DNA from 2 places in the Paenibacillus sp. CR_12 genome. Region 1 is predicted to be linked to the other one. Evidence: a T-box and tRNA genes for the amino acid it is inferred to sense, from the RefSeq annotation. Region 1 holds a T-box; the other holds one or more tRNA genes.

What was found. The T-box of region 1 lies ahead of RB297_RS12615 (arginine--tRNA ligase). A T-box ahead of a tRNA ligase gene usually reads a tRNA of that ligase, here a tRNA-Arg.
Region 2: it has a tRNA-Arg gene. The T-box ahead of RB297_RS12615 (arginine--tRNA ligase) is inferred to sense a tRNA for this amino acid. The anticodon was not compared.

The regions. Positions count from the first base shown of each region.
Region 1 is NZ_JAVFHO010000003.1:56,783-65,085, reverse strand. It holds gene RB297_RS12625 (GNAT family N-acetyltransferase) at 547-1,011, shown strand; gene RB297_RS12620 (hypothetical protein) at 1,073-1,513, shown strand; gene RB297_RS12615 (arginine--tRNA ligase) at 1,598-3,460, opposite strand; T-box leader at 3,519-3,743, opposite strand; gene RB297_RS12610 (class I SAM-dependent methyltransferase) at 3,802-4,566, opposite strand; gene RB297_RS12605 (EamA family transporter) at 4,711-5,139, opposite strand; gene RB297_RS12600 (GNAT family N-acetyltransferase) at 5,272-5,715, shown strand; gene RB297_RS12595 (DEAD/DEAH box helicase family protein) at 5,862-8,303, shown strand, end outside.
Region 2 is NZ_JAVFHO010000005.1:611,385-636,083, reverse strand. It holds gene RB297_RS21460 (ABC transporter ATP-binding protein) at 1-136, shown strand, start outside; gene RB297_RS21455 (response regulator transcription factor) at 176-856, shown strand; gene RB297_RS21450 (sensor histidine kinase) at 856-1,935, shown strand; gene RB297_RS21445 (hypothetical protein) at 2,574-3,377, shown strand; gene RB297_RS21440 (SIMPL domain-containing protein) at 3,571-4,332, shown strand; gene RB297_RS21435 (ABC transporter ATP-binding protein) at 4,739-5,710, shown strand; gene RB297_RS21430 (ABC transporter permease) at 5,707-6,555, shown strand; gene RB297_RS21425 (ABC transporter permease) at 6,556-7,362, shown strand; gene RB297_RS21420 (ABC transporter substrate-binding protein) at 7,428-8,480, shown strand; gene RB297_RS21415 (hypothetical protein) at 8,715-8,969, shown strand; gene RB297_RS21410 (PdaC/SigV domain-containing protein) at 9,109-10,182, shown strand; gene clpP (ATP-dependent Clp endopeptidase proteolytic subunit ClpP) at 10,667-11,263, opposite strand; tRNA gene RB297_RS21400 (tRNA-Arg) at 11,426-11,500, opposite strand; gene RB297_RS21395 (sugar-binding transcriptional regulator) at 11,758-12,801, shown strand; gene gap (type I glyceraldehyde-3-phosphate dehydrogenase) at 12,902-13,906, shown strand; gene RB297_RS21385 (phosphoglycerate kinase) at 14,102-15,283, shown strand; gene tpiA (triose-phosphate isomerase) at 15,363-16,115, shown strand; gene gpmI (2,3-bisphosphoglycerate-independent phosphoglycerate mutase) at 16,116-17,660, shown strand; gene eno (phosphopyruvate hydratase) at 17,710-18,999, shown strand; gene RB297_RS21365 (S-layer homology domain-containing protein) at 19,563-21,413, shown strand; gene RB297_RS21360 (sensor histidine kinase) at 21,714-23,498, shown strand; gene RB297_RS21355 (response regulator) at 23,572-24,384, shown strand; gene RB297_RS21350 (ABC transporter substrate-binding protein) at 24,537-24,699, shown strand, end outside.

The DNA of each region.
Region 1 (8,303 bases):
CGTGAGGATGAGAACCCCGAGTTGGGGTTCGTCGGAGCTATGCTTCGGTAGGAATACTTCGCAGTCGGCCTGGAAGGCCGTATCCCGACTGGGACGAAACGTCCGTGAGGATGAGAACCCCAATTGGGGGTTCGCCTGCGCATACGCTTCGTTAGGATTACATCGCAGTCGGCCAGGAAGGCCGTATCCCGACTGGGACAAAACGTCCCGTGAGGATGAGAACCCCGAGTTGGGGTTCGTCGGAGCTATGCTTCGTTAGGATTACATCGCAGTCGGCCAGGAAGGCCGTATCCCGACTGGGACAAAACGTCCCGTGAGGATGAGAACCCCGAGTTGGGGGTTTGCCTGCGCCTATGCTTCGTTAGGATTACTTCGCAGTCGGCCTGGAAGGCCGCATCCCGACTGGGACGAAACGTCCCGTGAGGATGAGAACCCCAATTGGGGGTTCGCCTGCGCCTACGCTTCGTTAGGATGTCGGCCTGAAGGTTTTCTTGCAAACGAAAGGTATTCGTGACACGATTAGAAACAGTGGAGGGGATACATGGGATGAATGACATCACTATGACTTTGGTAAGAGAGACTCACAAGGATCTTCAGGAGCTCATCGCGAAGCTGGACGATTACTTATCGACGTTATACCCGGCGGAAGGGATATTCGGGCTGGATCTGGCCGATCCCAAAGTAAACGAAACGCTATTCGTGGTGGCTTACCATGATGGCCAGCCTGTCGGCTGCGGAGCCATCCGGCCGCTGGATGCAGAATCGGTTGAAATTAAACGGTTTTTCGTGGATGTCCCGTATCGAAATAGGGGAGTAGCTTCCCGGATCCTGCTCTTTCTGGAAGAACAAGCGAAGACGCGGGGCTATCGTTTCTCGCGCCTGGAAACAGGCGAACCGCAGAAGGAATCCGTTCATTTTTACAAGAAGCTGGGGTATGCCCAGATTGAACCGTTTGGCGAATACATCGGGTGCGAATATAGTTTATGTTTTGAGAAGAGTCTGACATCCTAGCCATTTGGTCTTATAATAGAAGAAAAAATATTTTACGAACCCTATCGAGGAGGCATCGAGCATGCAGCTTACTAAAATATCACAGAATACCGCCATTCTATTGGAGCATGCCAGAAAATCGGGGCTGACTTCTTCCGATCTGCTGGAGGCTGTGCGCTCAGGAGACGCAGAGAGATTCCAGATCGCCAATAACGGTCATTTTCACTATGAGGAATTATTCTCTTACGCAAAAGAGCATGGGGAAGATTTGGAGAAAGCCGTTAGCGAGGGGTACCAAATTACGTTTAATACCCGGAACGGGTTGAAGATCTGGCTGGAGGAAGCCTTCCGCATCAGCTCGGAATCCGATTTCAGCGTGGGCGAGGGCATCATTGAAGGATTGAAGCTCCAGAAGGAGCAGTTGGCTCGCTTGAAGGAAGCGCTGGCTGTCAACTGGACCCTGCAGGAAGAGCCGGCGTCAGACGGCGTTCAGGTCAGATTGACCGTCAGAGGATTGCAATAAAATAAGATAGCCACCGTACTTGATCAACATAATAGTACGGTGGCTTTTTTATTAGGCATGATCCGCTCATTCATCAGAGTGAATTTACATCCGGCTCGGAGTAGGCAAACCCAGCACCTCCAGCGCTTCGCCAAGGGTGTTCTTGAATAAGGAAGTGAGCCATACGCGAAATTGGAGCACTTCCTCCTTCGCCTTCAGAATCGGGCATGCCGAGTAAAAATTGTTGAACAGGGAGCACAGCTCATAGGTGAAGTTGCAGATGGCACTAGGAGATAGATCCCGTCCGGCGGCATATAAGGTATCATGCCAGGTGCTGATATGCCGCAGCAGCGCATGTTCCGCTTTTTCCATGGCAGGGAACCGGGCAGGCACAGACGGCGTAACCTCGGCTTCTTGAGCCTTATTAAGCACGCTGAGTGCACGCGCGTAGGAATAGAGCAAATACACCCCCGTATTCCCCGATATTTCAGTGGCCTGCTTCAGATCGAACACCACCTCGGTTTGCAGTGCAAAGCGAAGCAGGTAGTAACGGATGGAGGCGGTTGCGATCGCATGGCTGGACAAACCGTTTTTATCGGATCGGGTGTCCTCGATGACCTTGGCTACTTGATGAATAAGCTCGGTGATTTTGATTCCGATTCCCTGACGTCCGGACATCGCATAGGATGCCTTACCGTCGGAAGTATCGATGCCGAGATCCGCTGCAGCGGAAGGGCTTAACGAGACTACGCCGTAACTGACATGGCGCAGCTTCTCAGCCTCTTGTTGGAAGCCCAGGCCTTCCAAAGCCTGCTTCACCATCGCCTGCGGGTACTGCTGCCTGTAATCAATGACGTTGATGACCATGTCCGCTTTGCCGTAAGAACGCTCCTCGCCGTGCGAGCTCGTCGTCCAAACCTGGTCGGTGAATTTTTTATATACAAAATCATTGGAAAGCACGCCGTATTTCCACAAGTGGTAGGCGATGTCCTTGGCGGTGTAAGTCAGGATGCCATTGGAGCGCACCAGCACTTTATCGATGCTGTGGTCCGACTCCGCCTCGTCTCCGGCTTCGGTTCCTGATTGCTTGAGCACCCAGCAGCCTGCAAGTTTACCCTCGGTTTCCTGATGGAAAAGCGGGGTATTCTTCAACAGCTCGAACGCGGACGCCCAGAATCCCTCCCTAACAATGCTGCTCTCCCATACAAGCAGATCGTATTCAATGCCGAACTGCTTCATCTCCTCAAGATGCTCCTTAACGATTCGCTCGGCAACAAGCAGTCCAATCCAGGAAAGGTTCTGATTGCCCTCTTCCAGTGCATGCAGAACCTCGGTCCGATGCTGAACCAGCCCCGGCTCCCTTTCGTAGGCTTTATTGGTGCTTGAATACACGTCCCAGCAGTAATCGCCGAACCGGGCATGCTCCTTCGTCAGCGGCGTGTGGAGCAAGCCGACCACCGTATCCGCCAGCTGATTGCCCAGGTCGTCGATATAATTATGCACCTCGACCTCGTAACCCAGCTTCCTCATCAATCTCACGAGCGTATCTCCGATACAGGAATTTCGAAGATGCCCGATATGGGCGGACTTATTCGGGTTGATGGACGTGTGCTCAATGACGATCTTTTCGTTAGCTGCCGGGGGGAGTTCAAAATGGTGGCTCGCCCAATACTCCCAATCGATGCGCAGATTCATAAAGCCCGGAGCGACAATCTCAGTCGAGCGGACGAGCTGTTTGTAGGATGCGTCCTGCTCGAGCTCGGCTTGGATCAGCTCGGCGATTTGCAGGGGAGCCTTGCGGAGCACCTTCGCAAGCTGCATCGCAACGTTGGTTGCGTAATCCCCATGCTCCATGCTGGCAGGCTGCTCGATCCGGATCGGAGTGGACTCCGGCAGTTTGGTGCCGTAAGCTTCGCAGACCTGGTTCACGGCTTGTTGAAGGCTCGAAATAATCTTATGACTTAACACGGTAAATCCCCCTTTAAAAAATAAAACGACTCGGAAAACCAAAAAAGCCCTCATCTCCAAAAGAGACGAGGACTTGTGCTCGCGGTACCACTCTTGTTGTTAAACCCCGCAAGGGTCTAACCACCTTCATACGATAACGGCGTAAGCCGGGGCTCCCTACAGCATGTTGCTTCGGAAGGCCATCTCCTGGGTCCGCTTCACGGCCGACTTTGTACCGGTTTCCACCCTCCCGGCTCGCTTGGACTAAAGTCAGTGCAGTTACTCTCCCAATCAACGAAAATAATATTCTCAAGTTTTTTCATATTATAACCATTCTATTTAGAAAAGCAACCCCCCAATGGCTAAATCTTTTCTGCAAATACTCGCAGGCGCCGGTAATCCGCGTAGAAAGCATCCTCTTGCCATAGCGTCGATTGAGCAGCTAGGCTGATGCGAGCGATCGCTTCGTCCTTCGATTCAGCCGAGAATCCGGCAAAAAAGCAATCGCCAAAATGCAGCAGCCAATGCTTTATGCCGTCCTTGCCTTCGGATAATCGCGTGGGACGGTCGAAATGATGGGCGAGATGCACGCGGAACCCTTGGGCTTCAAGCAGGCTGGCATACTGCCCAAGACTAGGAAAATACCACGGATTCCGGGCGTCCGCATCGATTCGATAATGATCGGCGAACACGGTTTTCAAGGCTTGGTAGATGCCGTCAATATTCCCTTTGCCTCCGAACTCGGCAACGAATCGGCCGCCGGGCTTAAGGGCTCCATGTACGGAGCGTACCACGCCTTCAGCATCCCTCATCCAGTGCAAGGCCGCGTTTGAGAAGACGGCATCGTATGGCGTTTCGGTTTCGAAGTTCTCGCCATCCCCGGTCAGAAACGGAAGTCCAGGATATTTGCTTTTGGCCCGCTCAATCATCTCGCTGGAATAATCCATGCCGGTTACATGTGCGCCCGATTTGGATATTTCATGAGTCAAGTCGCCGGTTCCGCAGCCCAGATCGAGAATCCGTTCTCCGGGTTGAGGCGCCAGCAGCTCTGCAGCTCCTTTTCCATAAGCAGATACAAACGATAGCTGTCGATCGTAATCGTAAGGTTTCCATACTTGCTCTGACATAACAACACCCCTCCACGCATGATTTATCCTCATTGTGACATGATCGGCTTATAATTAGAAATATATAAATTCGATAACACTGATAGGTTTAACTAATAAGAGGAGGAGCAAAAAGCCGCTTTGTCAGCGGTTTTATGCAGAGGACTATTTAACGGCAACAAGAAGCGCGCCAACGGCAATGAGTGCAACGCCGGCTGCGTTAATCCAGGAGATCTTCTCACCCAGAAACACAAAGGCCAGGATCACGGCAATAACCACGCTCAATTTATCGATAGGGCCTACCTGCGATACTTTGCCGTATTTTAACGCCAGAAAATAAAACAGCCAGGACAACGCGCCCGCGATGCCGCTGAGCACAATAAAGCTGAGTGCCTTTTTCTGAACCAGAATTTCTCCGAGCTCCGAGAATTTCCCCTGAACCGCTACGACCCCCAGCAGAAACAGGGCCATAATGACGGAGCGAATGGCCGTTGCCGAATTGGCATCGATGTTCTGCAGGCCTATTTTTCCGAAAATGGCCACAAGTGCCGCCGTGACTGCCGACAGCAATGCGTATACAAGCCATAATGGCATGCGTACCTCTCCTTTTTGACAAGATAAAGTCTCTGATTAATGTACCGGATTCCTTTATAATAGTATAGAGCAATTTGAAGGATCTCATGAATGTTTAAAGGATTGAACGACTTGGAAAGGGCTGGATGAAAAATGACACATCATATCGCGGCTTATACGGAAGCTTACCATGATCAGCTGGTGGAATTATGGCTTCGTGCCGTATCCCAAACGCACGATTTTTTGACGGAGGAAGATATCCGGTTCTATTATGGCATGATGCAAAGCGGGGCACTGAGGTCCGTGGAGATCTGGATGTGCTTGAATACGGAACAGGAAGCGATTGGGTTTATCGGACTGGACGGCTCCAAAATCGAGATGCTGTTTGTGGATCCCCTGCACCACGGCCAAGGGGCGGGAACGAAATTGATCCGGCATGCCGAACGGCTGAAGGGGCCCGGACTTCAAGTGGATGTGAATGAACAGAACCCCAAGGCCCACGCTTTTTATAAAAAATACGGATTCGTGCAGATCGGCCGTTCGGAGCTCGACGGTTCCGGAAAGCCGTTTCCGCTTATTCATATGCAGCTGCGGTAATGTCATGGGTCGGCACAGCTGAGTCCACGATAATCGCGAGTATAGTATTTTCGAAACGCAGCCTATCTTTGGTGAAAGAACATCGATAGACAATATATTTTAACCTATCCAATGAAAAAGGGAGTGCAGCTAAACTGGAGGAGTCAATGAAGTTTTTTCCGAGCAACCTGTCGTTCCGCTATCCTTGGCGCTCCTACCAGAAGCGCGTGCTCCACGGGCTTGACCATCATCTGAAGAATCGCCAATTGCATCTGGTGGCGCCGCCCGGTTCGGGGAAGACCGTTCTTGGATTGGAGGTCATGCTTCGGATTAATCGGCCGACGATTATATTGGCTCCCACCATCACCATTAAACAGCAATGGGCAAGCCGTCTGGTGGAGCTGTTTCTTGACGAAGATGTCCAGCCGGAGTGGGTCTCGACCTCGCTCAAGCGACCGGCATTGGTAACGATTACGACCTACCAAGCCCTACACAGCCTGATTAGTGCAGCAGGGCAGCCGACTTCTGCGAAGAAGAAGGTCATCGCGGGGATGGTGCAAGCGGACCAAACCGGTGATGAGAATCAGGAGTTTTCGGATACGGGCATGGAAGACGCTGAGGCTGAACCGGCCGGGAGGGACGCTGACCGCGAGGACGATATCACGGATGGCACCGAGGCTCAAGAAGCTCTGGATCTGTTGAAGCAGCAGGGATATCATACGCTCATTTTTGACGAGGCGCATCATCTTCGAATGTCTTGGTGGCAAAGCGCCATGCAGCTGTGCGAGATGCTGGACGAGCCGACCAAGATTGCGCTTACGGCCACTCCGCCATACGATGTCAATCCGAGGGAATGGCAGCGGTATATCGAGCTTTGCGGCCCTATCGACGAGGAGATCAGCGTGCCCGAGCTGGTTCGCCATGGGGAGTTGTGTCCCCATCAGGATTATATCAGCCTGACAAGGCCAACTCATGAAGAGGCCGCTAAACTGCGGGAATTTCGAATGCAGGCACAACAGGTCAAAGACGAGTTGGTCCGAGATGATTTTTTGGCGGATTTGATCGTACATCACCCCTGGATAACACGGTCCGAGGCGTACATGGAGGACATTTTGTCCTCCCCGGGGTATTACTCCAGCATGGTGCTCTATCTGCGAGCGGCCAATCGGCCGATCTGGAAGGAGGCGGTGAAGCTGCTCGGCATGGAAGAGAAGGAAGCGCCCGACTTTACGGAGGAGTGGCTGGAGGAGCTCCTTGGCGGCATGCTGTATAAAGACGCCCGTATTGATCGCGGACTGCCGGAGTTAAAGGCGTTGCAGAAGAGGCTCAGCCGGTTAGGGATGATTGAACGGCGGAAGGTGTATATGAGATCGACGCCTGCGATTGATAAAATGCTGGTCCAGAGCGTCTCGAAATTGCACAGCATCGGCCGCATTCTTGAATTCGAGCGCTCCATGCTGGGGGAGAGCATGCGGATGGTGATCTTGACCGATTATATCCGCAAGGAGGACCTGCCGAAGGATGCGGACGACGAGAAGCCGCTGAATCGGCTCGGCGTTGTTCCGATTTTTGAGCTGATCCGAAGGCAGCTAGCGGAGAAAAGCGGCTCACGGGGCGATCGCGAGTTGCCCATCGGTATATTGACAGGCTCCTTTGTGGTGCTCCCGGTGACGGCTATGCCTTTGGCTAGGGCTTGCGCCGATCGACGGGGCCTCCGCTTGTCGGAACGTCACCTTGCCCATGACGGCCGTTATGTAACGATGGATGTTCGCGATGCAAATCGCTCGGCTATCGTGGCTATTATAACGGAGGTGTTTTCAGAGGGGGGCATTCAGGTGCTGATCGGTACGGCGGCTCTCCTGGGCGAGGGATGGGATGCTCCCGGGATCAATTCCTTGATCATGGCATCGTATGTAGGCTCGTTCATGCTGTCCAACCAGATGCGGGGACGGGCGATTCGAGCCCAACGCGGGAACCCGGATAAGACCGGAGCGATCTGGCATCTGGCATGCGTCGATACCGCCAAAATCGATGGGGGCGAGGATTTGAGCTCGCTTGCGCGCAGATTTCGATCTCTCGTCGGTCTATCGATCTCGCATCAAACCATAGAGTCGGGCATGGAGCGCATGGGACTTGATCTTCGGAAAAACCAAACCGCAGAAAGCATCAGCGCCTATAACCGCGACACATGGGAGCGGGCGAGGCAGCGGCATCTTTTGAAGGAGCGATGGAATTCGGCGATTGCCCTTCACAGCTCCATGACGGAGGAACTGACGGTGGATCGGGAGCGTATTCCTAAGCCTTTGATTTTCTCGCATACGGTAAAGGCCGTGCTTGCTTTTGCCGTTGGTTTGGGGCTGGGCGCCTTCATCGAGACCTTAACGTCGCCGGTTTTGCTTCAATCGGACGCGCCGGCTTGGTTCAGCCTGCTATTCTCGGTCGCCATTGCCTTGATCGTATCCAGTCCTTGGATATTTAAAGCCGTCAAAATGGTAATGCGTCATCAATCGCTGGAGCGGAGCATTCGAGAAGTGGCTCTGGTCGTGTATACGGCGCTATACGATATGGGGCTGGTCGAAACCGAGCCAAGCCTTCACCGGTTGAGGGCG
Region 2 (24,699 bases), on a different contig from region 1:
GGCCGATCAGATCATATTTATAGAAAAAGGAACGGTGACCGGCCGGGGAACGCATGATGAATTGATCGGGCAGCATGATATGTACAGGGAGTTTGCCGTTCAGCAGCTGCAGATGAATGAGGCAATCGAGGCTTAAAAGCAGCTTGTAGAGCCATAGAAGGAAGGGGGGGCCATCATGGCAAAAATATTGGTTGTGGACGACGATCCGAACATCCGCGAACTTATCAAGGTGTTCCTGGAGGAGGCGGGGATGGAAGAGGTGATGGAGGCCTCGGATGGCGTCGAGGCCCTGTCCGTGATGGAGCAAGTTTCGGTCGATCTGGTCGTGATGGATATCATGATGCCCAATATGGACGGATGGGAGCTCTGTCGGGAGATTCGGAGGAATACCGGCATTCCGGTGTTGATGCTGACGGCAAAAGGGGAGACGAGACAGATCGTGAAGGGTTTTGAGCTGGGCACGGACGATTATCTCGTGAAGCCTTTTGAGCCCGCGGAGCTTGTCGTACGCGTCAAAGCGCTGCTGAAGCGATATCAGGTAGCCGCATCGCAGACGGTCACGATCGGTAACCTGCAGATGAACCGTAAAACTTATGAGGCCAAAGCCGGCGATGCGGTTTTTACCTTGCCGTTAAAGGAGTTTGAGCTGCTCTTCAAACTGGCCAGTTATCCGGGGAGCACGCTGACGCGCGACCGGCTGATCGAGGATATATGGGGGTATGACTTTGAAGGGAACGAACGCACGCTGGACGTTCACGTGAATCGCCTGCGGGAACGGTTCCCGGAGGAGAAGTACCGGTTCAGGATTCGAACGGTTCGCGGCCTGGGGTATCGCCTGGAGGCAGGTGAGAGCTGATGAGGAGACCGCTCAAAATCTTGTGGAAAATCGTTCGGGAGACGATTCAGACCATCCTAATCTTCGCGGTCTTGGGAGCGTCATGGACGGCGGCGACCTACGTGACGCGGTTTCTTTACAACTGGACGGGAACGCCGCCATGGGATTATGCCGTCCAGCTGATCGACTTGTTTGTCGGCGTCATCATTTTCTTCCTGTGCATGCTGGTCGTGGGGATGTTCTTCAAGCACCGGCAAATGGCCATGCTGAATTCCATTACGGATGCTATGCGCCGGATCTCCCAGGGGGATTTCAGTGTGAAGATGGATGAACACCAATGGCGCGGGGAGTTCAGGATGATTGCCTCCGGCATTAACGACATGGCCGGCGAGCTGGGGCGCATGGAGACGATGCGGCAGGATTTCATCTCCAACGTGTCCCATGAAATCCAATCCCCGCTCACTTCGATTCGGGGGTTCGCAAGGGCGCTCCGAAATCCGCGTCTCACCGAGGAGAAGAGAGCCCGTTACCTGGAGATCATCGAGGGAGAGGGCCGCCGTTTGTCGCAGCTGAGTGACAATCTGTTGAAGCTGTCGTCTCTGGAAGGCGATCAGCCTGCCTTTGAAAGGGCCCGTTACCGGCTCGACGGGCAGCTGCGCGCCGTCGTGTTGGCGCATGAGCCGCAGTGGCTGGCGAAACGGATTCAGGTGGATCTGGATCTCGCCGAGGTCGAGATTGAGGCGACGGAGGATCTGCTGAGTCAAGTGTGGACCAACTTGCTGCACAACAGCATCAAGTTCACGCCCGAGGACGGCATGATCACCATTGTGCTGAAAGCAGGGGAAGACGGAGCCGAGGTTACCATGACCGATACGGGGGTCGGGATGTCGGACTCGGATCAGCTGCATATCTTCGAGCGCTTCTACAAAGCGGACAAATCGCGTAATCGCGCGGCTGGCGGCAGCGGGCTTGGGTTGTCGATCGTGAAGCGGATCGTGGATATCCACCAAGGGAGAATAACGCTCCAATCGGAGCCGGGGAAGGGATCGGCATTTACCGTGGTGGTGCCATACAAGAGTTCCGGCGATACAAAGCAGTGATCGTGGATAAGTTGGAATAAAGAGGATTTTTGTCGATTATATCTATAACTGGAAGAGTTTTATAGGGAGTGTTCTGTGCACTTCATAATTAATCCTAAGAAATAAAAGATGGATACGGAAGTAGTTCCGAAAGCTCAAATAACGAAAAAAACTTTGCAGCCCTTCCCTTCCATTTGGAAGTCCGGAGGGCATTATTCATGTTTCGTGGCAATTTCTCCTACTCCGTTAGCCAGATATCAAATGAAGCAAATCCTCATGCCAGGATGATACTTTTTGTCTAGGTAAATTCTATAAGTTGCGAACAAAGTTGACCTAGTAAATGAATGGGGGTTCAAGTAGTGGACTACTATTGTTAAGAAATAAATGTAATATTAGTAATTACCAATTATAATCTCGGGATTCGCGAATTATGATAGTAATAATGCTTGATTGCTAACTTGTACTTTTTTACATAGTGAATGCGGTGTAATAGTTAACGTGTCATAATAGAATAGAATTACAATACAGGTCTACGTTGTTTTCTTTGACTTTATTATTTGCATAAAAATATTCAAAAAAACAATACAAGTATTGACTTCGAAATGTAAAAATGGTAACTTTTAGGAGGGTTAAAAATATATTTAATGGAGGTAGATTTAATGAACGGAATAAAGAGCAAGATGTTGTGCTTGTCGCTGGTCTGTATATTGATCATATCCTCTTTAACAGAGATGGTGAGCGCAGCGGAGAATAATGGTAACAACCCACTATTAGATGTTGAAGTACCGGATGGTTATCAAGTTATAAAACAATATAATACTGAAGACAAAAGTTCAATAGTTGACAGTCCAATCGATGTTACTTCACTAATTCAGGGAGACAATACTCTATTACAAAATGGAGTCACTGGTAATGCTTATGGAGATGGGAAGGTTACCGAGAATGAGACATTTCTTTATAGAGAGTTGCAAAATCCAGAAACGGGGGAGGTTATGCAACAATATGTTTCGGATGTTACCATTGAACCATTAGCTGTTTATGATTACGGCGGTTCTCAACTTGATCCTGCAGGCAGAGTTAAGCTTACTATACGGCTTCATTATCACACTACTACAAAAGATGGAATGACCTTTATTGGACTGGATAAAATTTACTATCGATATGACATACTTGAAAATCCAAATGGCAGGGTTTCGGTTCATTCTATTAATGGAACAGTCTTGCAATGGGGTCCTGGAATTAATGGTTACGCTCAAACTCAGGAACAAAGAGAAGTCGCCATAGGCTACACTCCTGGTGAGACTAATTTAATTAATTTAAAGGATAAGGGTTGGGTAGATGTTCTCGAAGGGGGGCTCAATACACAGCTGGGGCTTAAACTTAATGCAACGATAAATAGAGGAGATGGAACGGGATATAATTTCTCTTGGCAATTACTTATAACTGGAAAAGTAATACCTTAATGGTTCGATATTAAAGATTTGTTAATCAAAAGTGTATTTAGTTACTAGGCAGCCTTAGTCCTTAACTGGACTAAGGTTGTTTACTTGTTATATAAAATAATTGAATTTTGGATGCAACATTTACCAATTCCCTCACGTTAGAAGGGTAAGGCAAGCATGGCAGCGATGCCAATATCGAAGGAGGCTGACAAAGATGAAAAGATGGGTCAAACAAGTAGGTTCTATCATGATTGCAGGCGCACTGCTGACTGGCAGCACGGCTTGGGTCGGGTTGAGCGGAGCAACCGAGGTGCACGCGGCGGAGGCAGCACAGCAAAACCTTCTTACCGTACTTGGTAAAGGCGAGATCTCGGTGAAGCCAGATATCGTTTATCTTTCCATCGGGGCAGAATCATATGCGGAAACCGCAAAATCCGCACAGAAGAGCAATGCGCTGAAAATGGATAAGATTACGAAGCTGTTGAAAGAAACCTGGAAGATCGACGACAAGGATATCAAAACCGAGCAGTTCTATGTACAACCGAACTATACGTACTCCGATGAGAATGGACGTAAAGTGAAAAATTACACCGCCTATCATTCCCTGGAAGTTACGCTTCGCGATCTGAGCAAAGTCGGGGACCTGCTCGATGCAGCATCCGATGCCGGCGCCAATTCCATCGGCAACGCCCGTTTCTCGGTTGAGAACCGCGATGCATTCGAAGCGCAAGTGATTGATAAGGCGATGGCTAACGCAGACCTGAAGGCACAAGCGATGGCGAAGGCGTCCAAGCGTCAACTCGGTATCGTACTGAACATTGTGGAAGGTTCCGTTGGCGTAGATACCATCTATGGCCTCGAAAAAATGGCGATGGAAGCACAGTCCACGGCAGCGGACGCGGGCGCAAACACCTCCGTGAAGCCGGGCGAGATCAAAATCACGACACAGCTGTACGTGCAATACCAGCTGAAGTAGTCGCTGTAATCGACGCAGCATGCGAGAAAACCGTTCATTCCGGTCTTTATCGGGCGAACGGTTTTTTAGCATGTCATTTAAAAAATGAAATACCATTTTCCGGTGCCATATCCGGCCCTTCCCCTGTCGAAATACTCAGAAAAGTGTTGTGTATAGGGGGAAAACGAGGTATAGTGAATATGCGAAAAACTGAACTTTGATCTAACGTTTAAAGCCATACCCATGGATATGGCTTTTTTTTCTTAGTAGAGACTTCTAACCGCCTCCACCCTTAAGAAACGGATTCTGCCAACCTGAGCATAACAGGCAGTAGGACCGTTTCTTCTTAGTGGAGAACGTTTTTGTGCATACTGGTAATAGGATGTACACATGGAAACGAACAGGTCACATTTTGAAGAAGGGGTTGATGCATGTGATTGAACTTGTCCAGATCGAGAAGCATTTTCAGGGACAAGCGGTCGTGCATCCGCTGTCGCTCTCCATTAAAGAAGGGGAATTCCTGACTTTGCTGGGCCCCAGCGGCTGCGGCAAAACGACGATTCTCCGAATGATAGCAGGATTCGAGCAGCCGACCGAAGGACAGGTATGGCTGGCGGGTCAGAATGTGACGGATATGCCTGCGAACAAGCGGGATTTGAATTTGGTATTCCAACACTATGCTCTGTTTCCGCATATGACCGTAGAAGACAATATCGCTTTTGGACTGAAAATGAAAAAAATGTCGCGCCAGCTCATCAAGGAGCGCGTGGACGAGGCTGTTGCGATAACGCAGCTGACCGCCTTGCGGGAACGCTTCCCGCACCAGTTGTCCGGCGGACAGCAGCAGCGCGTGGCCATTGCGCGCGCCATCGCCAACAAGCCGAAGGTGCTGCTGCTGGATGAACCGCTCGGCGCGCTGGATTTGCAGCTGCGGAAGAACCTGCAGTCCGAGCTCAAGCATTTGCAGCGGACGCTCGGGATCACGTTTGTATATGTAACGCACGACCAAGAGGAAGCCATGATGCTGTCCGACCGGATCGTCATCATGAACCATGGACGGGTAGAGCAAATCGGCACGCCGCGCGAGATCTATGCGAGACCGCAAACGCTGTTTGCCGCCACGTTTGTAGGGGAGAATAACGTCTTCTCCTCGCCCGAGGGGCTTTTTGCCGTACGGCCGGAGAAACTCATTCCCCAGCGGGAATCGGGTGCCAAGAAGAGCGGCGTGATTGAGGATGTGCAGTACCTCGGCAGCGTTCATAAGCTGCTGGTCCAATTGGACGATGAGCCGATGAAGGTCACGATTGCCCTCGATATCTCGGATGACCATCCGTGGGAGGTTGGCGAACGGGTTGGGGTGAACTGGAACGCCAAGGATGAGGTGATCATCGGGCCATGAGGAAATCAAGGTTCCTGTTGACTCCGGTGCTGCTGTGGTTATCCCTGTTCCTAATCGTTCCGATGCTGATCGTGGTCGGCATTTCCTTTCTCTCGCGGGATTCGCTCGGGAATGTCGTGTTTTCCTTCAGTCTGGAAGGATACAAGACTTTTTTTGATCCATTATATTTGGGCATCTACTGGGATACCTTGGTACTGTCGCTGCTGACTACGGTGATATGCTTGTTAGTCAGCTATCCTTTGGCCTATTATATAGCCAACGCTTCCCCGCGTATCCAAACCTGGGGATTGATTCTGATCACGGTTCCGTTCTGGATCAACTTTTTGATTCGAACCTATGCGTGGGTTTTGCTGCTCCGGACGCAAGGCGTGGTAAACAGCCTGCTGATGTGGGTTGGATGGATCGACGAGCCGATTCAGATGCTGTATACGTACGGCGCCGTACTGCTCGGGATGGTGTATAACTTCATTCCGTTCATGGTGCTGCCGATTTACGTGGCCTTGGAGCAGATGGACAAACGTCTGCTGGATGCGGCCAGCGATCTGGGCGCTTCCAGATGGAAGGCATTTCGGCATATTACCTTGCCTCAGAGCAAGTCCGGCATCATGACGGGTGCGGTTCTGGTCTACGTATCGACTTCCGGGATGTTTGTCGTCACGGATATATTGGGGGGCGCCAAGTCCTCCATGATCAGCAATATCATTCAGCAGCAGTTCCTGGGTGCGCGCAACTGGCCCTTTGGAGCGGCGTTATCGGTTATTTTTGTGATTACGTCCTTGGTGCTGATCCTGCTCTTTAACCGGGCGATGCAAGCCCGCCATCAACGCGTAGGGGAGGGGAGATAAGTGAAAAAGAAGAATCACCCGCTGCTCGGGGTTCACTCTTTCCTTATGATGGCTTTCATCTATGTACCCATCGTCATGATTATCATCTATTCCTTTAACGATACGCGGCTTAGCGGCAATTGGGAAGGCTTTACGATGGATTGGTATGTGTCGCTATTCCAGAATCGGCACGTGATGGAAGCGCTGATGAACAGTTTGACGGTGGCCGTCATCTCGACGATCGTTTCCACCCTGCTCGGGACTGCAGCGGCGCTCTCGCTTCGGAATTTGGGGCGTAAAGGCCGCAGCGGCATGAATGGCCTGCTGTATCTGCCGGTCATCATCCCGGATATTATTATGGGGCTGTCGCTGCTGGTGCTGTTCAGTCAACTGAACATGCCGCTTGGCAAGGCAACGGTGATCATCGCCCATATTACGTTCAGCCTGTCGTACGTCTATGTCGTGGTAACGGCCCGACTGTCAGGGATGGGCAAACAGCTGGACGAGGCTGCCCAGGATTTGGGCGCCACGCCTTGGCAAACGTTCCGGCACGTCACGCTGCCGCAGATTGCACCGGGCATTATCTCCGGCGCATTGATTGCTTTCACGCTGTCGCTGGACGATTTTATGGTCAGCTTTTTCGTCGCCGGCCCAAGCTCAACAACGCTGCCGATCTATATATACGCTCAGGTGAAGCGCGGCATCTCGCCAGAGATCAACGCGCTGTGTACGCTGCTCATACTGGTCAGTATCACGCTGATCCTGTTAGCCCAATATATTCTTAACCGCGGCAATGGGCAGAAGAAACACAAAACATTACCGATCTAAGCGATAGAAACGCTTTTTTCGAAATAAAATTAAAACATGCAAGTGGAAAGAGAGGAGATATTGAATTGAAAAAATCAAGATGGACCCGCCTGCTGACGGCAGGCATGGTTGCGGTATTGTCTGTAGGACTGCTGGCCGGCTGCGGCTCGGATAAGGAGACGCTTCATATTTACAGCTGGGCGGATAACTTCGATCCCGAGGTGCTGAAGGACTTTGAGGAGAAGTTCGACGTGAAGGTAACCTACGACAACTACGCGAACAACGAAGACCTGCTGGCTAAGATCAAGGCTGGCGGCAGCGGTTATGACCTCATTCAGCCGTCCGATTATATGGTCAAAACGATGATTGAATCGGAGCTGCTTGAGCCGCTTGACATGAATAATATCCCGAACTTCGTCAATATTACGGATACTTTCAAAGATCCGTCTTATGACCCGGGCAATAAATATTCGATCGTTTACACGTCCGGAGTAACGGGAATTGCATATAACAAGAAGTATGTGAAGGACGAAATCAACAGCTGGGAAGACCTCTGGAATCCGGAATACAAGGGCAAAGTCCTGCTTCTGGACGACAACCGTGAAATGATCGGCATGGCGCTGAAAAAGCAAGGGAAATCCAACAGCAGCACGGATGAGGCGGAAATCACGGCTGCATCCGATGAGCTGAAGACACTGCTGCCCAATGTCCTTGCGTTTGATACGGACAATATTAAGCAGAAGATGATTCAGGAGGAAGGCTGGATTGCCACGGTTTGGTCCGGTGACGCGGCGTTCATCGCGGCGGAGAATCCGGATGTAGCGTACGTGGTGCCTGAAGAAGGAGCGACCATATTCTCGGACAACTACGCGATTCCTAAAGGCGCGAAGAATAAGGAGCTGGCCGAGAAATTCATCAACTTCATGATGGAGCCTGAAGTCAGTGCCAAAAACTATGAATTTATCGGATACAGCAATCCGAACACGAAAGCGATGGAATTCCATAGCGAGGAATACCGCGCCAATACGATGATCAACCTGACGGAAGAGGAGCTGGGCCGTACCGAGTGGCTCGATAATGTCGGTGACTCGCTCTCCGTCTATGATCGTTTATGGACCGAACTGAAGAGCGGTCGTTAGTATAAGCTTCAGTTCTTCATCTTTTTGTAATAAAGGAAGCCTGTCCCCTAAAGGGGATGGGCTCTTTTTTTTGCAGAGCAGAATGAGACATTAGTCCCAAAGTGGGAAGAATTGGCCGATTTTCAGGAATTCCACCACAACTTCAGGATCCTTTTCGTTGTTATATATAAGGAGGTTGTATACGGTTTAGGCCCGTTTTTTATAAATGGGGTATCCCAGAAAGGAAGAAGCAGCTTGAGTGATCTGACGAGCATGGGGTTTATTGCTTTGATTGTTGCAGGCATCGCTGCTGTTTTTTTTCTGAATTTTTTCAGGAAAAGCGCGCTGCATCTGCTGCTGACGAGCATTCACAGTGCACTCGTTGGCATCGGTTTGATTCTTCTTGCTTACGTTGTCCAAGGCAGTGAACTACTGCTGCTTGCGGGTTCAAGTGCTCTCTTGTTCGGTGTGTTTCTTAGCGCAGCGGCGTTCGTCCGGAAAGAATCATGAGAATGTATAGGTCCTATGGCATGGAGTCAAAATTGTCATTCACTTTGTTACCAATACATTGAAAGCTTTCCTTATAATGATTAAGGGTAATAGATTAACAACTAACGGAAACTTAATTTAACAAAGGTGGAATTCTGATATGAATCCTAAATTTCGTGTATGTGCATCATTAATTGCAACTAGTGTCCTGCTTGGTAGTCTTGGTTTGAGCGGACAGGTCATCGATGCAAGCGCCGCTAAGGCACCCGTTTCCGCCAGCCAAAAAACGTCGAAAAATGAAGTTGTACTGAAATGGAACGGCAAAACCTTGTCACAAAAAGGTCTAGTGCTGCATGGGGTAACTTATGTGCCAGCGACAGCTTTGCGGGATGGTCTGGGGATGCCTCTTAAATATGATTCCAAAAAACGCACGTATACACTGGGTAACGGCTATAACAAGCTGAGCGCCGCCGTGTATGCTGCAAGCGAAATCGGCATTCTGGTGAACGGTTCGTATGCCGGCGAGCCTGGCGGACAGATCATCAATGGACGTCTGTATCTGCCGTTCAAAACGATCAGCGAATACATGGGCGTTCAGGGACAATGGAATCCTTCCTTGAAAACACTGAGCATGACACAGAAGAAGCTGAATGACATTACCATTAAATCGGTTGCGCTCAAGAAGAATATTCAGGGCGTAGACGCTGTTGTGAACTATCCTGTAATCAGCGGACTCGATAATGCGGAGGTCCAAGCCGAAATCAACAAAGTGTTGAAAGAAAATGCGTCCGGCGTAATCACCGGCGCGGAAGGAAACGCCGAGGAATTCCCGCCGTCGGAATCCAGTTTCCCTTACGAATTCAGCGGTGACTTCGTGGTCCATTACAACCAGAACGACATCCTGAGCATTACGGCGTATGATTATTCGTACACCGGCGGTGCCCATGGCATGACCTTCCGTAAAAGCTTCACGTTCTCCTTGAAGGACGGCAAGCAAATGAAGCTGGGCGATTTCATCAACATGCAGGGCAAGAACAAGCAGAAGCTGAACAACCTTGTGCTGAGCAAGATGAAGAAAGAGGGAGGTTACCTCGGCGGTTTTGAGGGAGTGCCTGCCGATGCCGACTTCTATGTGAAGGATAACGCGGCGGTGCTGTACTTCCAGCTTTATGAATACACCGCCTATGCCTATGGATTTCCTGAGTTTGAGCTGAAGCTGAAAGAGTGGAAGTAAGAGTATATCATAGGCGGTTTGTGTAAACTGTAATCACTAAATTTCATACTATAGCTTGTTTAGATACATGATGCTGTCCTGATGTAACACTGTGCTGGAACCCGTTGCGATAAATCCCCTGATCAATTGAGCGTGGAGCATATACTCCTGCGCCCTATGATCAAGGGGATTTTTTGTGTATCTCACCATAGGCGTACCCTTTTTCCCCTCCCCTCAAGTTAAGACAGGCCTTTTAGGAGGGGGATGGCCTTACCGTCTTTATGTTTTATTGAAAAAATCGTACCGAAGTGAGAGTATCCTTGGAGGAGCAACGCGTTCGCCTTTGGAATCGGGAAACCTCCTTATTTAATCATTCATGTTTCCCGATTTCAACAGCACCCGAAGGGGATACTCTCACTATTTAGTATTCGAAGTTTTCGATGAATCCAGAGGATAAGAAAAGGCAGGCACCGGATAACGGCGCCTGCCCTTTACTTCATTTCTTTTATAAGCCTTGCGGCGGTGTGTTTTCCAGTACTTGATCGATCAGGCCATACTCTTTGGCTTCGTCAGCCGTCATGAAGTAGTCGCGATCCGTGTCCTTCTCGATGCGCTCCAGCGGTTGGCCGGTGCGTTCGGACAGGATGCGGTTCAGCTTGTCGCGCATTTTGAGAATGCGGCGGGCACGGATTTCAATATCCGTGGCTTGACCTTGTGCGCCGCCGAGCGGCTGGTGAATCATGATCTCGCTGTTAGGGAGACCGTAGCGTTTGCCTTTGGCGCCTGCGTTAAGCAGGAATGCGCCCATGGAAGCAGCCATGCCGACACAGATCGTCGAGACGTCCGGCTTGATGAACTGCATCGTATCGAATATCGCCATACCTGCGGTAATGGAACCGCCAGGGCTGTTGATGTAAAGATGAATATCCTTCTCGGGATCCTCAGCCGACAAGAACAGCATTTGGGCAATGATGGAATTGGCGACCACGTCATTTACGTCGGAGCCGAGGAAGATAATGCGGTCTTTCAGCAATCTGGAATAGATGTCGTACGCCCGCTCACCGCGGTTGCTTTGTTCAACGACCATAGGTATAAAACTCACGTGGAAAACCTCCTCTTAAGTACCTCATATAAATACTGTTACCGTATTACCCACATGATAAACAATTTAAATCAAAAAGTCAAAGAAAGTCAAACTATTGAGTAAAAAAAAGAGCCGTTATGGGCACTTTAGGGTAATCAGTATAGAGAATAAATGTTATAATGGCGCGCCCGCGAGGAATCGAACCTCGATCTCAGGCTCCGGAGGCCTACGTCATATCCATTGGACCACGGGCGCACAAAAATCAGCAACGAAGTTGATTATACCGCATCTATTTCAAAAATACAATAGCGGACAAAACTTTGTTCCTATTATATAGACGAGCAGGTAGTTGGCCATAATGTATAAGAATGCCTGGGGTAGAGAAATATACTTTCGGACACTTGCAACCGGCATGATTATTGGTTAGAATAAGGGTGGGACTTAAAAAGTTTAACTGGGACATTTTACGACCAGGTAGGAGAGCCGAGACGAAGTTTGCAGGAGTGGAATGCATGCGTAACCTATTAGAAATACAAGAGCAACTTCTGCCGGATCTGATGGACACTCTTAAACGAAGGTATACCATCCTTCATCAGATCAAGTTGTCCGGAATTGTTGGCCGAAGAACACTGGCTTCATCGTTATCGATGACCGAGCGTGTTCTCAGAGCAGAGACTGATCTTCTGAAAGCGCAAGGGCTGATCGAGATTGAAACGCTCGGCATGCGGATCAGCGGCTCAGGGATATGCTTGCTGGAGGAGTTGGAACCGGTCATGAATGAGTTGTTCGGACTGGTTGAACTGGAAGAGAAGATTCGTCAGGCTTACGGGCTTCGTAAAGTGGTCATTATTCCCGGTGACAGCGAGTCATCTCCGGAAGTCAAACGTGAGCTTGGCCGGGCCGGAGCAAGAACGCTGCTTAACTTTGTCCAGGATGGAGATACGATTGCCGTAACAGGCGGCTCCACGCTCGCCGAAGTGGCAGAGCAGATGTCCTCTTTGCCTGGCGGCGAACCGTTGACAAGCACTTGGTTTGTGCCGGCGCGAGGCGGCCTCGGGGAGAGCATGGAGATTCAAGCGAACACCATCGCTTCCAAAATGGCTAAGCGCGTTGGTGCTGAGTACCGATTGCTTCATGTACCGGATCTGCTCAGCGAGGATGCTTATCAATCGTTGGTTCAGGATCAGCACATTCAGGAGATCGTGGATGTGATCAGGCGCAGCCGCGTCATTATTCACGGCATCGGGGATGCCATGGAGATGGCCAGACGGCGGAAGCTGGATGAAGGCTCTATCCGGAACTTGCAGGCAGATGGCGCGATCGCGGAATCCTTCGGCTATTATTTCAGCGAAGATGGCGAAGTTGTCCACAAAATGCTTACCCTTGGACTCCGGCTGGAGGATATTATGCGGACGGAGACCATCATCGGCATTGCTGGAGGGCAAGGCAAGGGCAAAGCGATTCACGCGGTGCTGAAATTCGGACACGAGGACATTCTCGTTACGGATGAAGCCGCAGCATTGGAAGTCGAGAAGGAAATTGACGCCGGCATCTGAGTCCGCGGGCGTACAACAGATTTTTCATTTTTTGTTGTCTTGATTGGCTTAACGGCCAATCTTGAATATATAAATTTTACAAATATGGAGGGAACTACTCATGGTTAAAGTAGGTATTAACGGTTTTGGACGTATTGGACGTAACGTATTCCGCGCTGCGCTGAACAACAGCGAAGTTGAAATCGTGGCAATCAACGATTTGACGGACGTAAAAACGCTGGCACACCTTTTGAAATATGACACAACTCACGGCAGACTGAATGCAACTGTTGAAGCTAAAGAAGGCGCACTCGTTGTAAACGGCCGCGAAGTGAAAGTATTCGCTGAGCGTAACCCTGAAGCATTGCCTTGGGCTGAGTACGGCGTTGAAATCGTTGTAGAATCCACTGGTATTTTCACAGCGAAAGACAAAGCTTCCGCTCACTTGAAAGGCGGCGCTAAGAAAGTTATCATCTCCGCTCCAGCTACTGACGAAGATATCACCATCGTTATGGGCGTTAACGAAGACAAATACGATGCAGCTAACCATACTGTAATCTCCAACGCTTCTTGTACAACAAACTGCTTGGCTCCTTTTGCTAAAGTTCTTGACGAGAAGTTCGGTATCGTTAAAGGCATGATGACTACGGTTCACTCCTACACGAATGACCAGCAAGTGCTTGATCTTCCGCACAAAGACCTGCGTCGTGCTCGTGCAGCTGCCGAAAACATCATTCCATCCACAACAGGTGCTGCTAAAGCGGTTAGCCTCGTTCTGCCACAATTGAAAGGCAAATTGAACGGTATGGCAATGCGTGTACCTACGAAGAACGTTTCCGTAACGGACCTCGTAGTTGAGCTGTCCCAAAACGTAACCCTTGAAGATGTAAACGGAGCTCTGAAAGCAGCTGCTGAAGGCCCGCTGAAAGGCATCTTGAACTACTCCGAAGAGCCGCTTGTATCCAGCGACTACAATGGCGATCCAGCTTCTTCCACTATCGATTCGCTCTCCACTATGGTAGTTGGCGACAACATGGTGAAAGTTGTTTCTTGGTATGACAACGAGTGGGGCTACTCCAACCGTGTCGTTGACCTCGCTGCTTACATCGCAAGCAAAGGTCTGTAATTGATCTAGCCATTCAATCGAAGAGGAGTTCCGTTCACGGGTCTCCTCTTTGGTTCATGGTTTTTCCTTGTTTTCATGCCAGAGCACTGGGAAGAATAGATAAGAATCCGGGCGCTGGTTAGACGATAGAGAGAGATACGAGAGCAACTGCATGCTGTCGGTGAGGAGAATAGTTTTCTTAGGAGGAACGTGGAGATGAACAAGAAAAGTGTACGTGATGTAGAAGTAAGCGGCAAACGGGTGTTTGTCCGCGTCGATTTCAATGTACCGCTCGAAGATGGTAAAATTACAGACGACACTCGTATTCGCGAGACTTTGCCGACGATTAAGTATCTGGTGGAGCAAGGAGCGAAAGTCATCCTGGCCAGCCACATGGGTCGTCCCAAAGGAGAGGTCGTAGAATCTTTGCGCCTGACTCCGGCGAGTCAGCGTCTGTCGGAACTGCTCGGCAAACCGGTAGCCAAAGCGGATGAAGCGGTAGGAGAAGCCGTTAAAGCTCAAGTCGAGAAGCTGCAAAACGGCGATGTGCTCGTACTTGAAAATGTTCGTTTTTACCCTGGTGAAGAGAAGAATGATCCGGAACTTGCGAAGCAATTCGCTGAGCTGGCCGATCTGTTCGTGAACGACGCGTTTGGTGCTGCTCACCGCGCGCACGCTTCGACAGAGGGGATTGCTCATCATCTTCCGGCCGTATCGGGATTGTTGATGGAGAAAGAGCTGTCCGTTCTCGGCAAAGCCCTTTCGAATCCGGACCGTCCTTTTACCGCCATCATCGGTGGATCGAAGGTTAAGGACAAAATCGACGTGATCGACAACCTGCTTACGCTTGCTGACAATGTCATCATCGGCGGTGGACTTGCTTACACGTTCTTCAAAGCTCAAGGCCATGAAATCGGTCAATCTCTGCTTGATAAAGAGAAGCTTGATGTGGCACTCGGTTTCATCGAAAAAGCCAAAGAGCTGGGCAAAAACTTCTACCTGCCGGAAGATATCGTCGTTACGGACGAATTCAGCGCAGACGCCAATACCAAGGTCGTTGATATCGACGGCATCCCAGCCGATTGGGAAGGCGTTGACATCGGTCCTAAGACTCGCGCCAAGTATGCAGAAGTGATCAAGAACTCCAAACTTGTCGTGTGGAACGGTCCTATGGGCGTATTCGAAATCGCTCCGTTCAGCAACGGTACTCGTGAAGTGGCACAGGCCTGTGCGGAAACGGAAGCTTACACGATTATCGGCGGCGGCGACTCGGCTGCAGCAGCGGAGAAATTCGGCCTTGCCGACAAGATGGATCACATCTCGACAGGCGGCGGCGCATCTCTTGAGTTCATGGAAGGCAAAGCACTTCCTGGTGTTGTGGCACTGAACGATAAATAGAATGAGGAACTGCATTGGATAGCAAGTGGATGAAGTTTGGACCCTGGAGAATCTTCGGGGGAATAAAGGAGTGAATCGTGTGAGAACACCTATCATAGCTGGTAACTGGAAAATGTTCAAAACTGTTCCGGAAGCAACTTCATTTATTGAAGATGTGAAGGGCAAAGCGGAAGTAGAAGGCGTGGAAAGCGTGATCTGCGCGCCGTTTACCAATCTTCCTGCATTGGTTGAAGCGGCAAAGGGCACGAACATCAAAATCGGTGCACAAAATCTTCATTTCGAAGACAATGGCGCCTTTACGGGTGAAATCAGCGGCTTGATGCTGAAAGACCTGGGCGTGGACTACGTCATTATTGGACATTCCGAGCGCCGTCAGTATTTTGCTGAAACCGATGAGATCGTGAACAAGAAGGTACATGCGGCATTCCGTCATGGTCTTCTTCCGATCGTATGCGTTGGCGAGAAGCTGGAAGAACGCGAAGCCGGCCAAACCAAAGACGTGTGCAAAGTACAAACGGAAGCAGCGTTCGCAGGTGTTCCTGCTGATCAAGCGGTTCATGTCGTTATTGCTTACGAGCCAATCTGGGCAATCGGAACGGGCAAATCCTCCACGGCAGAGGATGCGAACGAAGTCATCGCCTATATTCGCGAACTCGTTAAAGGCCTGTACGGCGAAACCGTTGCAGACCAAGTTCGCATTCAATACGGCGGCAGCGTGAAACCTGAAAATGTAGCGGAGTATATGGGACAAAGCGACATCGACGGCGCGCTCGTTGGTGGTGCAAGTCTACAACCTGCTTCCTACATCGCACTCGTTGAGGGGGCGAAGTAAATGTCTGCTCCAAAACCCGTAGCTCTGATCATCATGGACGGTTTCGGGCTTCGCAACACCGAGGTGGGCAATGCGGTCGCTCAAGCGAACAAGCCTAACTACGACCGGTATTTGAAGCAATATCCGAACACCACGTTGACCGCTTGCGGCGAAGCCGTAGGCTTGCCGGAAGGTCAAATGGGGAACTCCGAAGTGGGTCACTTGAACATCGGCGCAGGCCGGATCGTGTATCAGGATTTGACCCGCATCACGAAGTCGATTCGCGAAGGAGAATTCTTCGAGAACGAAACGCTGGTGGAAGCCGTTCGCGCTGCCAAGAACAACAACAAGAAGCTGCATCTGTACGGGCTGGTATCCGACGGTGGCGTTCACAGTCACATTGAGCACATGTTTGCGATGCTGGATCTTTGCAAGAAGGAAGATTTCCATGACGTATACATCCATGGTTTCATGGATGGACGCGACGTGGCACCGGACAGCGGCAAGCAGTTCGTTAAGGATCTGATTGCGAAGATTGAGGAAGTGGGCGTTGGCCAAATCGCTACGCTTTCCGGTCGTTACTACGCAATGGACCGCGACAAGCGTTGGGACCGCGTCGAGAAGGCTTACCGTGCGATGGTGTACGGCGAAGGCCCTAAATATACGGATCCGCTGAAAGCCATCACCGAATCCTACGAGAAATCGGTTTATGATGAATTCGTAGAGCCGACCGTCATGGTAAATGGCGCGGGAGAACCGGTAAGTCTGGTGGAGAGCGGAGATTCCGTCATCTTCCTGAACTACCGCCCTGACCGTGCGATCCAGCTGTCCCAAGTGTTCACGAACAAAGATTTCCGTGGTTTCGATCGCGGACCGAAGTTCCCGCAAAGCTTGCATTTTGTCTGCTTGACGCTGTTCAGCGAGACGGTGGAAGGCTTCGTCGCCTACAAGCCGAAGGATCTGGACAACACGCTGGGCGAAGTGCTGGTTCAGCACAACAAGAAGCAGCTTCGCATTGCGGAAACGGAGAAGTACCCGCACGTGACGTTCTTCTTCAGCGGCGGACGCGATGTTGAGCTTCCAGGCGAAACGCGCGTATTGATCAACTCGCCGAAAGTGGCGACGTACGATCTGAAGCCGGAGATGAGTGCCTATGAGGTGGCGGATGCTTGCGTGAGAGAAATCGAAGCGGATAAGCATGACGCGATCATCTTGAACTTCGCGAACCCGGACATGGTAGGTCACTCCGGTATGCTGGAGCCTACCGTTAAAGCGGTAGAAACCACCGACGAGTGCGTTGGCAAAGTGGTGGATGCCGTTCTTGCCAAAGGCGGCGTGGTTATCATTACGGCTGACCACGGAAATGCGGACATGGTATTCGATGAGAATGGCCGTCCATTCACCGCGCATACCACGAACCCGGTTCCGTTCATCGTAACGGATGAGAACGTAACGCTGCGTGAAGGCGGTATTCTGGCCGACATCGCGCCAACGATTCTTGATCTGATGGGGCTGCCGAAGCCTGACGAGATGACGGGAACCTCCATGATTGCAGCACGTAAATAAGTAGTTCATAATGGAACATAAACATAACATTTCAAAGGAGACTATACACATGACTATTATTTCTGATGTATATGCACGCGAAGTCCTTGACTCCCGCGGCAATCCAACCGTAGAGGTTGAAGTATACCTGGAATCCGGTGCAATCGGTCGCGCTATCGTTCCATCCGGTGCTTCCACTGGCGTTCACGAAGCGGTTGAGCTTCGCGACGACGACAAATCCCGTTACCTGGGCAAGGGCGTTCTGAAAGCCGTTGAGAACGTGAACGAAATCATCGCTCCTGAAGTGATCGGCATGGACGCTCTGGACCAGCTCGGCATCGACAAGCTGATGATCGCTTTGGACGGTACGCCAAACAAAGGCAAATTGGGTGCGAACGCCATCTTGGCCGTATCCATGGCTGTAGCTCGCGCTGCTGCTGATGCTTTGGATCTTCCGCTATATGTATACCTTGGCGGATTCAACGCCAAACAACTTCCAGTACCTATGATGAACATCGTGAACGGTGGCGCTCACGCGGACAACAACGTTGACGTACAAGAATTCATGGTATTGCCTGTTGGCGCACCTAGCTTCAAAGAAGCTCTTCGCATGGGCGCTGAAATCTTCCACAACCTGAAATCCGTTCTGAAGGGCAAAGGCCTGAACACGGCGGTTGGTGACGAAGGTGGCTTCGCTCCTAACTTCACGTCCAACGAAGATGCACTGTCTTCCATCATCGAAGCGATCGAAAAAGCCGGCTACAAGCCAGGCGAAGATGTATTGCTGGGTATGGACGTTGCTTCCACCGAGTTCTTCAAAGATGGCAAGTATGTTCTGGAAGGCGAAGGCAAATCCTTCACGCCGGCAGAATTCGTTGACCTGCTCGCTTCTTGGGTAGACAAATACCCGATCGTAACCATCGAAGACGGATGCTCCGAGGACGATTGGGAAGGTTGGAAATTGCTCACCGAGAAATTGGGCAACAAAATTCAACTCGTGGGTGACGACCTGTTCGTTACGAACACGGAGCGTCTGGAAAAAGGCATCAACGAGGGTATCGGTAACTCCATCCTGATCAAAGTAAACCAAATCGGTACATTGACTGAAACTTTCGATGCGATCGAAATGGCAAAACGCGCAGGATACACGGCTGTCATCTCCCACCGTTCCGGTGAGTCCGAGGACAGCACGATTGCTGATATCGCAGTGGCTACTAACGCAGGCCAAATCAAAACGGGTGCTCCTTCCCGTACCGACCGTGTGGCGAAATACAACCAATTGCTTCGCATCGAAGACCAATTGGGCGAGCTTGCTCAATACAACGGCTTGAAGTCGTTCTACAACCTGAAGCAAAAATAATTGAAATAAGAGAAAGCCCGGCTCCTGCCTTTGAGGGAGCTGGGCTTTTTTGCATTGATTTGAGGAGCTGCAGGGTTGGGGCTGCACACTCTAGTATCGTGCCGTGGGGCGGTGCGTATATCGTCTCCGGTCGCTGTTAAAATCGGGAAGCTGGAATGGAATAGGCTGAGGAAGCTTCCCGATTTTAAAGGCGAACGCGTTGCTCCTCCACCGATATACGCACCTGGGCAGGGGAGGAGGCGTGCAGCCAATTGTGAGTATTTCATAGGAGTGCAAAGAAGAAAGCCCAGCTCTGTGAAGTTACATGAACCGGGCTTTTGGGCGTGGGAGAAGAAGAGATCGAGGGCTGCACACTCTGGTATCGTACCGTGGGACGGTGCGTATATCGTCTCCGGTTGCTGTTAAAATCGGGAAGCTGAAATGAAATAAGCTGTGCGACGAAAGGAATACTCTATTAGATCTACAAGCCTATCTTTTTATAGTTCAAGTTTCCTATATTTGCCGTTATAATGATGAAGACGGAAGTTATAGGAAAAATACTAGAAGTAAGGTGGCTTGAATCTATGAAACGATCACTCCAACGATCGAGAAAATGGCTGATTCTGCCTGCGGCTATGCTGATCGCAGCAGTCTTATCGGCCCCCGATGCCCATGCAGCTGACGTTCAGCAGCTGACGGGAGATCGAACGAAGCAGGATATCCTGAATAAATGGCAGCAGTACAAACCCATGGATACTGGCACATCCTACATGGGGCCTGAACGAATTTACATGGAATCGCCAAGCGTCGCCGTACCCTATAAGGCAGGGACGATAAAACCGGAATATATCGAGGACGGCATTCGCGCCGTCAACTTTGTAAGGTACCTATCCGGCCTGCCCGATGACGTGACGGCCAACCCTTCGCTTGCAGGGCAGCAGCAGGCGGCAGCGCTTGTAAACGCTCTGCATCAAAAGCTGAGCCATTATCCAACCATGCCGGCCGGCATGGACGATTCGCTGTACGCTTCAGCGAAGGAAGGAGCGAGGACAAGCAACCTTTACGGGGGCAGCCCGACCTTTTATGACAATGTCCTTGGTTATATGGCGGATAGCGGGGCTACGAATATCGATCGCGTCGGACACCGCCGGTGGATCATCAATCCGGAGATGAAACAGACCATGTTCGGTATGGTACATACCGCCAACAACGTTGCCTATGCGTCGATGTACTCGATGGACAAGGGCCGCCCGGCTTCCGAAGTTCAGTATGATTACATCGCCTGGCCGTCTGCAGGATATTTTCCGGAAGAGGTTTTTAAGACAAACGATCCATGGTCGGTGTCGTTGAACCCGCAAAAGTATGACCGGACAAGAACGGATCAGGTTCAAGTGAAATTGACCCGTGTCAGGGACGGGAAAGAGTGGAGCTTTGACAAAAGCGACAACGATAAATCGGGCAAATATTTCAATGTGCAGACCAGCTATTACGGCGTGCCGTTTGCCGTCATTTTTAGGCCTGACGGCATAGGCGATTTTGCGTCGGACGATGCCTTCACCGTTCAGATCACGGGTCTATATACCGCTTCCGGAAGCGCGGCACAGGTTGAGTTCACCACGACGTTTTTCAAAATGATGCCTGGTTTGTTGGCCCGCTACGATATTCAGCTTCAAAAGGGGGAAACCCTTCAAATGGGCCTCACCGACGGACTGCAGACCAGCGGCAATACGTTCAAAAGCGGAGATAACCGGATCGTGGAGATTGATGCAAACGGCAAGGTCAAAGCCGTAGGCAAGGGATCGACATGGATCTCTGTCAATGATTATCTGGAGTCAAGAAGCCGGGTCCACGTTAACGTGAATGACGGTCCGGCTGATGGCAAAGTGAGTAACTGGGCTCAAGCGGATTACATGAAGGCAAAAGCGAATGGCATTATCGGCTGGCCGTTTGACCGATCCTACCAGCAGCCGATTACCAGAGTGGAGTTTACGGAGATGGCGGTACATATGATCGAGACCATGCTGGGACAGGATCTTTATATGGACGTCACCGGCGTTAAGACCCCGTTTAAGGACGTCGATGATTGGACCGTGACGTGGGCAAGCCAAAACGGTATCATCAACGGCACATCGCCGCAATCCTTCTCGCCGCGAGCGACCATCACCAGAGAACAGGCTGCCGCGCTGATCCTTCAGGTGTATGCCAAGACGAATGAATTGAAAGGCAGAGCGGCATCAACCGGATCCGTTTCGGCTTCTCGGTTCGCGGACGACAGCAGCATCTCGCCATGGGCGAAGGAACAAGTATACCAAGCGATAAACCTCTCTTTAATGAACGGCATGGCCAAGAATCAGTTTAACCCGAAAGGGGAGCTCACCTTTGAGCAGACGTATGTGCTGCTGTTAAATTGCTTTGAAATGCTGATGGAAAAGTAAGTCCTTAAATCCGATATCAAATGCAACACGCATGATCGGGAGTGGCTGACCTCGACGTTAGCGGGCGCGATCGTTAACGCGCTTGAGCACGAAATGCGTTGATGCAATCGATGAGGACCAAGCTCTCTCGGAGAGTTTGGTCTTTTTTGTCTGATAAAAATAGAACAAATCTACACATCCACTGCGCCTGCCCCCGGCATCGACCGCACATATCCATGCAATTTCAGGCATTGTCATTCTCAAGCGAACCGGTGCTGATATAATTGAAGAACAAGCGAGCGAAAAGGAGAGTGCGGGAGGGTGCTGAACCGAATACGATCCCTGTTTCCACACAAGCTGAAATACCGTCTGTTTGCCGCGTTCGTTCTGGTCATACTGCTGCCTTTCGGCATTTTGAATTTGTACAACTACCAGCGGATTGAGACCTTGGTCCAGGAGAAAATCAGCCAGCAGAGCCACAGCCAGCTGGAGCAGATGTATCGAACGCTGGAGGATCAGTTGAGCGTAGCCTTCAAAACGCTGATATTTCTGGAGCAGGATTCGACGGTGGCCTCCGTGCTGACCCATCCCGGACAGCGGCAGGGGCTCGAGAACAAAAACCTGATGGAGGAAAAGTTCAAAAATTTGAACAACAGCTTTTTCCTATATAATCCGTCAGTCTACTTCACGATTCTCGACTTTCATGGCAACGCTTACACTTCTTATTCTCCCAGGGAGGCCCTCGATTACAGGAAACTGCGGGACAACCCTGGCTTTGATAGGGAACAGATGGATGGCGTGTCGTATCATTGGGTTTCCAGCGATGCGAACTACGTGCTGCGGGATATCTCGACGAGTCCTTACCTGCTGTCGCTGTACGCTTACATGGAAACTCCCCGCAACAAGCCGTACGGCATGGCCCGGATCAGCATCGACTACTCCTTCTGGTTTCAATCGGTATTGAAGCAGTCGACGCTGCGGCAGGAGTATTTCTTGATTACGAGCGCTGGCGAGAACGTATCCCAATCGATCTTGAACAGCAGTCTGACCGGCGAGGTGAAAGCCAGGATTGCGGCCGAGCCCAGGCAGAAGTATTTTATCGATAAAACCTCCAACACCCTGGTGAATTACATTTACGTGGAATCGCTGGATTGGTATATCGTGAACCGGATTCCGCTGACGGTGCTCTTTAACGAGATCGAGGAGCTGAAGCGCCAATATTTCATGACCTTTTTCCTGCTGACCGGCGCTTTCCTCATCATGACCTTCATTATTGCCGCCACGATTACCCGGCCGTTATCCCATTTGCAGAATAAGATGAAGGCGGTTGTCCGCAACAATCTGAAGATCCGTCTGCCGGAGCACAAGTTCCGGGGCGAGATTCTGGAGCTGACGCAGACGTTCAATTCCATGCTCAACGACATGGATATGCTGATTCAGCGATTGAAGGCCGAGGAAAGGCAGAAGGAAGCGGTGCATTTTCATATGCTGCTGGCTCAGATGAACCCGCATTTTCTGCTCAATACGCTAAATACGGTCAAGTGGAGTGCCATTCGCCACGGGAATGAGGATATCACGAATATCACCCTGTCTCTGGGCAAGCTGCTGGAGGCGAGCCTGAATACGGAGAAGGATCTGGTGCACCTGAAGGATGAAATCGAGCTGGTGCAGGCTTACGTCCATATTCAGCAGGTGCGTTATAATCACCGTTTTGACGTGACCTTTGCGTATGATGAGGACATCCTCTATGCGCTTGTGCCCAAGCTCTGCCTGCAGCCGCTCGTGGAGAATGCCATCCTACACGGAATCGGGCCGCTGCCGGAGCAGGAGGGTCTCATTGAAATTACGGTTACCCGGGAGGGACCGAATCGATTGGCGGTGGAGATCAAGGACAACGGCGTCGGCATGGAGCAGTCCCGGCAGGCGGGCGGAATGCGTAAACGTCCGGGCATCGGTCTCAACAATGTGCAAGAGCTGCTGCGGCTGCTATTTAAAGAAGAGGGCAGCATGGAGATTATATCTTCGGAGCGGGGAACGCGAATTCGATTTTCTATCCCGCTGTTAATCTCAACGCCTTATCAGAACGATCACTTGATTTCATCATAACGGGCAGATTATTCGTCTCTAGCCTGTGTAGGCTTGGATTCGGATTTTAAAAAGCTTCGAGGAGGGGAGACCTATGTGGAAGGTGCTGCTGGTGGAGGATGAGGTGTTTGTGCGAGAGTCCGTGCGGGAGATCATCGCGTGGGAGGAGCTTGGATTCAAGGTGGCGGGAGAGGCAGGCAACGGCGCCGAGGCGCTGGAGATGATCCGGAGCAATCCGCCCGATCTCGTGCTGACCGATATCGTGATGCCGGAGATGGACGGCGTGGAGCTCCTCCGCAGAACCCGGGAAGAAGGGTATGCCTCAAAGTTCGTGATGCTGACCTGCATGAGTGAATTCGAGTATGTCCGGCAAGCGATGGAATACGGGGCATCCAACTATATCCTGAAGCTGTCGATGAGCGTGAATACGCTGCGGGAAACGCTGCACAAAATGAATGCCGAGCTGACCAAGAGTAACCCGAGCCCGAACCCAAGCCAACCTGTTTCGATTCCGGTCGCGTCCACGGAGACGATGCCGTCACAGCCGGCGCATCATGCCTCCCCCAAGGAAATCACGTCGCACCCGGAAGTACAGAAAATATTGCAGTACATCCATGAGCACTACGAGCAGGACATTACGGTAAAATCGATGTCGGGCTACGTGATGATGGGCGAGAATTACGTCAGCGCGCTCTTCAAGAAAAAGACCGGACGCACCTTGATTCATTATTTGCACCAGGTCCGGGTGGATAAAGCCATCGCGTATTTGCTTCAAACCGACCTCCCTGTTCACGAGATCGGCCTTCGGGTGGGGTTCGTGAACGACAATTATTTTATAAAGATATTCAAGCGGTTGACCGGCTTCACGCCGAGCAAATACAGACAACACAACAAAGACGCTAAATAGAACGATTCTATGCAGGGCATAGGATTCGCCGAAACAGGAATTCCATCGTTTTGTTCCATTATCTGAATGGATATGTAGCTTAAAAGCGGCTCCCGTTCCCTGCTACGATGAGAGGGCATCACACCAATATGATTCTCGGGGAGGTCTCTAATGTGAGAAATAAAAAAGGATGGGCGATGCTTCTCATCGGCGTATTGCTAATGGGTCTTCTTGCAGGCTGCGGCGGCAAAACAGCGTCATCCGCGAATGAGGGACAAGGAACGGACAATTCGAAAGCGCCTTCATCAGGCGATCCGGTCAAACTAACCATGTGGG